Regions from separate parts of the Nocardioides sp. DN36 genome, predicted to be linked through region 1. Evidence: riboswitches for the same ligand, from Rfam matches in the RefSeq annotation. Region 1 holds a riboswitch; the other holds the start of a gene.

What was found. A riboswitch is a leader RNA that binds a small molecule or an ion and turns the genes downstream of it on or off. The one in region 1 is predicted to bind cobalamin.
Region 2: linked by a shared signal. The riboswitch ahead of ACZ43H_RS02600 (nitrite reductase) and the one ahead of ACZ43H_RS05760 (ribonucleoside-diphosphate reductase subunit alpha) in region 1 are both predicted to bind cobalamin.

What each region holds. Positions count from the first base shown of each region.
Region 1 covers NZ_AP043823.1:992,886-997,054, forward strand. The annotation lists gene ACZ43H_RS05750 (response regulator) at 1-892, shown strand, start outside; gene ACZ43H_RS05755 (TIGR01777 family oxidoreductase) at 905-1,798, opposite strand; cobalamin riboswitch at 1,889-2,105, shown strand; gene ACZ43H_RS05760 (ribonucleoside-diphosphate reductase subunit alpha) at 2,238-4,169, shown strand, end outside.
Region 2 covers NZ_AP043823.1:349,500-353,668, forward strand. The annotation lists gene ACZ43H_RS02585 (UPF0182 family membrane protein) at 1-833, shown strand, start outside; gene ACZ43H_RS02590 (YhjD/YihY/BrkB family envelope integrity protein) at 846-1,697, opposite strand; tRNA gene ACZ43H_RS02595 (tRNA-Met) at 1,804-1,877, shown strand; cobalamin riboswitch at 2,270-2,453, shown strand; gene ACZ43H_RS02600 (nitrite reductase) at 2,510-3,355, shown strand; gene ACZ43H_RS02605 (precorrin-8X methylmutase) at 3,352-4,017, shown strand; gene cobJ (precorrin-3B C(17)-methyltransferase) at 4,014-4,169, shown strand, end outside.

The DNA of each region.
Region 1 (4,169 bases):
CAGCACCTTCTGGTTCACCACGCCGTTCGCGGACGCCACGGCGGCGTCGCTGCCGACGGGGTCGACCCTTCAGGACGCGGTCGCCGGCCTGCACGTGCTCGTCGTGGACGACAACGAGACCAACCGGTTCATCCTGCGCGAGCAGCTCGAGGCCTGGCGGGTGCACGTGACGGTCGTGGAGTCGGCGTACGACGCCCTGGTCGAGCTCGACGCGTCCGTCCGCCACGACCAGAGGTACGACGTGGTGCTGCTGGACTACATGATGCCCGGCGCCGACGGCGAGCAGCTCGCGCGGATCATCCGCGCCGAGGAGCGGCACCGCGACACCCGCCTCGCGCTGCTGTCGTCCGCGGTCGAGCCCGCCGCCGAGTGGCTCGCCGACGCGGGCCTCGACGCGTTCCTCGGCAAGCCGGTGCTGCCCTCGCGCCTGCTCGACACCCTGGCCACGCTCGGGGGCCGCGGTGAGCCGCGCCTGGCCGCGCCGCTGCCGATGAGCGACGGGACCGCCGAGTCGCGCGGGCGAGTGCTGGCGGTGGAGGACAACGAGGTCAACCAGCTGGTCGCCGAGGGGGTGCTGCGCGGGCTGGGCTACGACGTCGTGATCGCCGACAACGGGGCCGCCGGGGTGGCCGCGCTGGCCGACGAGCCCGACGGCTTCGACACCATCCTGATGGACTGCCAGATGCCGGTGATGGACGGCTTCGACGCGACCCGCGCGGTGCGCGCCATGCGCGGCGACGGCCGCCGGATCCCGATCATCGCGATGACGGCCGCGGCGACCGCGGAGGAGCGGGACCGCTGCCGGGACGCGGGGATGGACGACTTCCTGACCAAGCCCGTCGTGCCCGCGCTGCTCGAGAGCACGCTGGCGCGCTGGGTGCCCGTACGCTGAGCCCGCGGGCGGTCAGCCGGCGAGCCCGGTGCGCAGCACGGCGTCCACGTCGCGGTCCCGGAACTCGTAGCCGGACTCGGCCAGCGCGGCCGGCCGCACGTTGAGCGAGCCCAGCAGCTCGGGCGCCATCCGGCCCGCGCCCACCCGGAGCGCGGTCTTCGGCACGAAGACGATCGCGGGACGGTGCACGGCCGCGGCGAGCGCCTTGGTGAACTCGGCGTTGGTCGGGGTCTCGGGGCAGCAGAGGTTGAACGGTCCGCTGGCGGTGGGGTGCTCCGCGAGGTGGGCCACCGCGCCCACCCAGTCGCGCAGCGAGATCATCGCCATGTACTGCTTCCCGTCGCCGAGCCGCGCGCCCAGCCCCGCCCTGAAGAGCAGCCGCAGCTGCTTGAGCGGCTCGCTGCGCCGGTCCATCACCGGCGAGGTGCGCAGCACGCAGACGCGCGCGCCGGCCTCCGTCGCCGGCGTGGTCGCGGCCTGCCAGTCCCGGGTCACCTCGGTCAGGAGCGCGTGCCCCCGGCTGTCGGAGGCCTCGGTCAGCACCTGGTCCCCGTGGTCGCCGTACCAGGAGATGCCGTTGCCGGCGAGGAACGCGGGCTTCGACTCCGTCTCGGCGACGGCGCGGGCGAGCACCCGTGTCGTGGTCACCCGGCTCTCGCGCAGCTCGCGCGCCCACCGCGACGAGTGGGGGTTGCCGGCCGTCGGCGTCCCGGCGAGGTTGACCACGACGTCGGACTCCTCGATGACGTCGCGCTCGTAGGTGCCGGCGTACGGGTCCCACGTGGACTCGTCCGGCTCCTGAGCGGGCCTGCGCACCAGCCGGGTCACCAGGTGCCCGCGCTGACGCAGCTCGTAGCCGAGGTTGCTCCCGAGGAAGCCGGACGCGCCGGCGATCACGATCCGCATGACGACAGCCTGACAGGCCACCGCAACACGGCCGGGCGTTCTTCGACACGCCGACACAAGATGTGGTGCCGGTGATCGGCGTACGCCACTGGATATGGTGCTCGTGCTGGTCCGGAGCGTCGCCTGCAGGTGGCGCTCCGGGGCAAGAGGGAACCCGGTGCGAGTCCGGGACTGCCCCGCAGCGGTGAGTGGGAACGAACGCCGTCACACGCACTGGCTCCGCACCATGGAGCTGGGAAGCGACGGTCAGTAGGGGTCGAGAGTTGTGCCCACGAGTCCGAAGACCTGCCAGCGCCCGCGCACGACCTGTGCGCGGTTCGTCGCGGACCTCGCGGGTGGGTCGCACGACAGCACGGGCGCGCCCTCGAACCGGACGCGTCCGCGTCGTCGTCTCCTCGCAGGTCCCCGGCACCCGGCGAGCTCGCGAGGAGAGAGCAGCATGACCCAGACGACCCAACCCACCGTGCGCACCACGATGACGGTGTGCAAGCGCAACGGCGACCGTGAACCGGTCGACCTCAACAAGATCGTCCGCGCGGTCGAGCGCTGCGCGACCGGCCTGTCGCACGTCGAGCCGCTCACCGTGGCGACGCGCACCATCTCGGGCCTGTACGACGGCGCCACCACTGCGGAGCTGGACCGGCTGTCGATCCAGACCGCGGCCGAGCTGACCGCGAACGAGTCGGAGTACTCCCGGCTGGCCGCCCGGCTGCTGGCGGCGTACGTCGAGAAGGAGGTCGCCGGCCAGCAGATCGCGTCCTTCAGCCAGTCCGTCCGGCTCGGTCGGCTCGAGGGGCTGGTCGGGGACGCCACCGCCGACTTCGTCGAGGCGAACGCCCGCAAGCTCGACCAGGCCATCGACACCGCCAACGACCTGCGCTTCGAGTACTTCGGGCTGCGCACCGTCTACGACCGCTACCTGCTGCGCCACCCGGAGACCCGGCTCGTGGTCGAGACCCCGCAGTACTGGCTGATGCGGGTCGCCTGCGGGCTGGCGACCACCCCCGCCGAGGCGATCGAGCTCTACCGGCTGATGGCCTCGCTGGCCTACCTGCCGAGCTCGCCGACGCTGTTCAACTCCGGGACCCGGCACACCCAGATGTCGTCGTGCTACCTCGTCGACAGCCCGCGCGACGAGCTGGAGTCGATCTACGCCCGCTACGGACAGGTGGCGGCGCTGTCGAAGTTCGCCGGCGGCATCGGCATCTCGTTCTCGCGGGTGCGCTCCCGCGGGGCCCTGATCCGCGGCACCAACGGCCACTCCAACGGGATCGTGCCGTTCCTGCGCACCCTCGACGCCTCGGTGTCGGCGGTCAACCAGGGCGGCCGGCGCAAGGGGGCCGCGTGCGTCTACCTCGAGCCGTGGCACCCCGACGTCGAGGAGTTCCTCGAGCTGCGCGACAACACCGGCGAGGACGCCCGGCGCACCCACAACCTCAACCTGGCCCACTGGGTGCCCGACGAGTTCATGCGCCGGGTCGAGGCGGACGAGGAGTGGAGCCTGGTCGACCCCGATGCCGCGCCCGAGCTGCCGGACCTGTGGGGCGAGGAGTTCGACCGGGCCTACCGGGCCGCCGAGGCCGACGGTCGCGTCGTACGCCGGGTGCGGGCGCGTGACCTCTACGCGAAGATGATGCGCACCCTCGCGCAGACCGGGAACGGCTGGATGACGTTCAAGGACGCGTCCAACCGCACCTGCAACCAGACCGCGGTGCCGGGCAACGTCGTGCACCTGTCGAACCTGTGCACCGAGATCATCGAGGTCTCCAGCGACGCCGAGACCGCGGTGTGCAACCTCGGCTCGGTCAACCTCGCCCAGCACCTGCGTCCGCTGGTCGAGGAGCGAGCGTCAGCGAGCGTCTCGAAACCGAGGGAGCTCGACTGGGACAAGCTGCGCGCCACCGTGCGCACGGCGGTGACCTATCTCGACCGGGTCATCGACATCAACTACTACCCGAGCCCGGAGTCGGCGGCGTCGAACCCGCGCTGGCGGCCGGTGGGCCTGGGCTGCATGGGGCTGCAGGACGTCTTCTTCGCGCTGGGGCTGCCGTTCGACTCCGACGAGGCTCGGGAGCTGTCGACCCGGGTCGCGGAGGAGATCTACCTCTCCGCGCTCGAGCGCTCGGCCGAGCTGGCCGCGGTGCACGGTGCCCACCCGGCGTACGCCGACACCCGCGCGGCGCGGGGCGACCTGCAGCCGGACCTGTGGGGCGTGACGCCGACCCAGACCGAGCGCTGGGCCCGGCTGCGCGAGCAGGTGTCGGAGCACGGGTTGCGCAACTCGCTGCTGGTGGCGATCGCGCCGACCGCCACGATCGCCTCGATCGCCGGCTGCTACGAGTGCATCGAGCCGCAGGTGTCGAACCTCTTC
Region 2 (4,169 bases), 640 kb from region 1:
TGCAGCGCTACCAGTTCGCGCGCTACCACGTCACGAACGCCAGCGACTTCTACCAGGCCAACAACCGGTGGGCGGTCCCCGAGGACCCCAACTCCAAGGGCAACCTGCAGCCGCCGTACCGCCTCTTCGTGGACCAGCCGACCGCGTCGGGGGACACCTCGAGCACGTTCTCGCTGACGTCGGTGTTCACGCCGTACAACAAGAACAACCTGGCGGCGTTCGTCTCGGTCGACTCCGACGCGACCTCGAAGACCTACGGTCAGATGCGGGTGCTGCAGCTGGCCGACCAGCAGACGCAGGGTCCGGGACTGGTCGCCAACGACTTCGCGTCGAACAACGACGTCCGCGAGAAGCTGCAGCCCTACCAGCTCGGTGGCGCGCCGCCGATCTTCGGCAACCTGCTGACGCTCCCGGTCGACGACGGGCTGATCTACGTCGAGCCGGTGTACGCCGTGCGTGCCGGGTCGACGTCGGGCTACCCGATCCTGCAGTTCGTGCTGGTCTCGTACGGCGGGGAGGTCGGCATCGGCCGGACCCTCGGCGAGGCGCTCGGTGACGCGCTCGGGGTCACCGACGGCGGGAACCCGCCGCCCTCCGGCGGGAACAACGGTGGTGGCAACGGCGGCAAGGGCAACCAGGGCGGCGACCAGCCGCCGGCCTCGGTGAGCGCCCAGATCCGCTCGCTGCTCGACCGTGCCGATCAGGCGTTCGCGGACGCGGAGACCGCGCTGGACAACCGCGACACCGTGACCTACGCCAAGAAGGTCGAGCAGGCCCGCAAGCTCATCGCGCAGGCCGTGGCGCTGGCGGACCAGCAGAAGGCCACCGGCTGAGGCTCGGGGGGTTCAGGCGTCGTCGGCAGCCGGCATGACCGGCTGCCGGCCCGCCAGCCAGCTGCCCACGTGGGCGCCGACGACTGCGCTGGCGACGACGAGGAACGCGAGCACGACCAGCCAGGAGACGATCGCGATCGCGACGCCGATCACGCCGTATCGCTCGGTGTTCTTCTCCAGCAGCACGGGGAGCCAGATGGCGCCTGCCCAGGCGGCCAGCGCCTGGCCGATCGCGCTCACCGCAGCTCCGGGGAGCAGCAGGCTCCAGGGGGCCCGACGACTGAGCAGCAGCCAGCCGACCAGCGACCACGCCAGGACGCCGACCGCCAGCTCGCCGGCGAGCGTCCCGAACCGACCGGGCGTCACGCTGCCCACGAGGCTGCTGACCCACGCGGTGGTCGTCACGGTCGCGGCGAGGAGAATGGCACCGGCCATCCCGTAGAGGCTGCGCAGGGGTGCGCGCGAGGGCAGGCCCCAGGCCGTCTCGTAGCTGCGCTGCAGCGAGCGGGCGAAGCTCGAGAGCGACACAAGCAGGACCAGGAAGCCGAGGATCGACGTGCTTCCGCCGGCGTCCGGCGGTCGGGTGAACAGCTGACGCACGGCGTCCGCAGCGTCGCCCTCCAGCCCGAACCGGTCGATGAGCCAGGTCCCGACGGCGGTCGAGTCGCTGCTGGAGGCCATGGTGGCCAACACGATCAGCAGGGGCACGAGTGCGATGAACGCCTGGCCGGCCAGGTTCAGTGCCCGGTCGCGCAGGTTGCCCCGGTAGAGCGCCAGCGCCAGCCGGCCCACCCTCGTGGACTCCAGGGTGGACTCGAGCTGGCGAAGGCGCGGGTCCGCGCGCCACTCGGCGAGACCCTTCATGGGCTCCCACGCTAGGTGCGTCGGGGCTGCCCGCCTTCGTCCTGCGCGGGTGAGGGGACCCCGATTTGGCGCTCCCGCACCCGTCCCGTACTGTTGTGTTCACCGACGCGGGGTGGAGCAGCTCGGTAGCTCGCTGGGCTCATAACCCAGAGGTCGCAGGTTCAAATCCTGCCCCCGCTACTGAAAACTGGCCCGTGACCTGCGGAAACGCAGGTCACGGGCCACTGGTCATTTGAACCATTACGGCTTGTGTCGCGCTTTCGTGACCCAGAAACCCCGTTGGTCGCGAAGCGAGGCGCGGCCCGACGGGGCCCGAGTGACGACGCGGTCCATAGCCAGCGAACCGAGGCGTGACCGGAATGGCGCCGATGTCCCGGGCCGTTGGAGGCGCGGCGGACTTAGCCCGCGCGGGATCAGATGTCGTAGTTCTCGTTGGCTCTCGTTGTCTTCCAACCTCTTCCATTGCCTGGTCAGAGCGGTCCCGGCGATGGCCGATCCGCACACTGACAGCCCTGCAGCAAGCGGGGCGGAGGTCTCCGCGGGTTCGCCCTATCGGTCGCGTGAGTGGGAGGCGCTAGTGTGTGGGCGCCAGTCGTACTCCACTCGTGGAGTCAGGGAACCCGGTGAGATTCCGGGACTGACGCGCAGCGGTGAGGGTGACGGGCGAGGCAACACGCCACTGGAGCGATGCTCTGGGAAGGTGCCTCGCACCGGTTGATCCCGAGTCCGAAGACCTGCTGGCACTGGTGACAACCGTCGCCAGGTCGTACGTGGACTCCGCGACAGGGTCCCTGACCAGATAGGTCCTGGCAGTGTCAGCCTCCCGCACTCGCGCCGACCGGTGTCCTGGCGCCCTCCGGCCGTGGCGGGCTGCGGACGGCCTTCTCGTACGGCTTCGGCTGATCGGGGGCAGGGTTCCCGCGAGAGCGCTGAGGTCGCTCGTCGAGGTCGCTGAGGAGTACGGCGACGGACGCGTGCACACGACGTCGCGGGCGAATCTTCAGGTGCGCGCCTTCCCCGGCTTCGAAGGCCGGTTGTCATCCGAGGCGCTCGCCGCCCTCGAGCGAACGGGCCTCCTGCCGAGCAGGACCCATGAACTGGTCCGCAATGTGATGGTGTCGCCGCAAACCGGTTTGGCCGGGGGTCGCGCCGACCTCCGAGCGGTTGCACGTGAGCTGGACGACCGGTTGTGCGCTGACCCGGATCTCGCGGCCCTGTCGGGCCGGTTCCTGTTCGTGCTCGACGACGGACGCGGCGATCTACTGGCTCGCAGCTGCGACCTGGGGCTGGTCGCGCTGGACTCGACCTGGGCTCAGCTACGGATCGGGACCGGGTGGGGGGCGACCGTGGAGCTCGCGGAGGCGGCAGGGCGGATCGCGGAGCTGGCGCATGAGTTCGTCGTACGCCGAGGGCGCGGGCCGGGAGCGGCCTGGCACGTGTCGGAGCTGGCCGAGGCCCTCGCCGTACAGAGAGCGTCCGATCCAGGCCTCCCTGACCCGGCGGAACCGTTGCCATTCGGGGCAGTGCCCGGTGGGCGTCATGTCGAGGTTTCCGAGACCGGTCTCGACCAACAGGTCATCGAAGACCTGACCGCAGCAGTTGATCACGTGATTGTCACACCGTGGCGTGGCGTGCTCATTCCCGAGGAGAGCAGATGACCAACCTGCGCAGGCCAACGCGCCACTACGAGTACGTCGACTCCGGACCCGCCATCTATGTCGACTCCTTCGCCACCATCCGGCGAGAGGCCGACCTGCGGGCCGTGCCGGCCGATGCCGAGAAGCTCGCCGTCCGCATGATCCACGGCAGCGGGCAGGTCGACCTCGCTGATGACTTGATCGTGCATCCGCAGATGGTGTCGACTGCCCGGGCCGCGCTGGAGTCGGGCGCGCCGATCCTGTGCGATGCGACCATGGTCGCGACCGGCGTCACCCGGAGCCGACTGCCGAAGGACAACGACGTCGTCTGCCTGCTCAACGACCCGCGGGTGCCCGGGCTGGCCCGCGAGTGGCGTACCACCCGTACCGCCGCCGCCGTCTCACTGTGGAGGCCGCGACTAGACGGTGCCGTTGTCGCCATCGGCAACGCTCCGACTGCACTGTTCCACCTACTGGAGATGATTCTCGACGGGGGCCCACGACCCGCGGCGATCGTGGGCTGCCCGGTCGGCTTCATCGGTGCTGCCGAGTCCAAGCAGGCTCTCGTGGACCTCCACGCCGAGCACGGCATCGACATCCCCTACGCGACCGTCCGCGGCCGTCGCGGTGGATCGGCGATGACCTCGTCAGCACTCAACGCTCTCGCGCAGGAGGCAGAATGACCGGCCGTTTCACGGTTGTCGGCATCGGCCCCGGCGACCCGGAGCTCATGACGCTGAGAGCCGCTCGGATCATCGGCGCGTCCGACGTCGTCGCGTACCACGCTGGCGTGAAGAAGAAGTCCCACGCACGCCGCATCGCCGACGGCGTCATT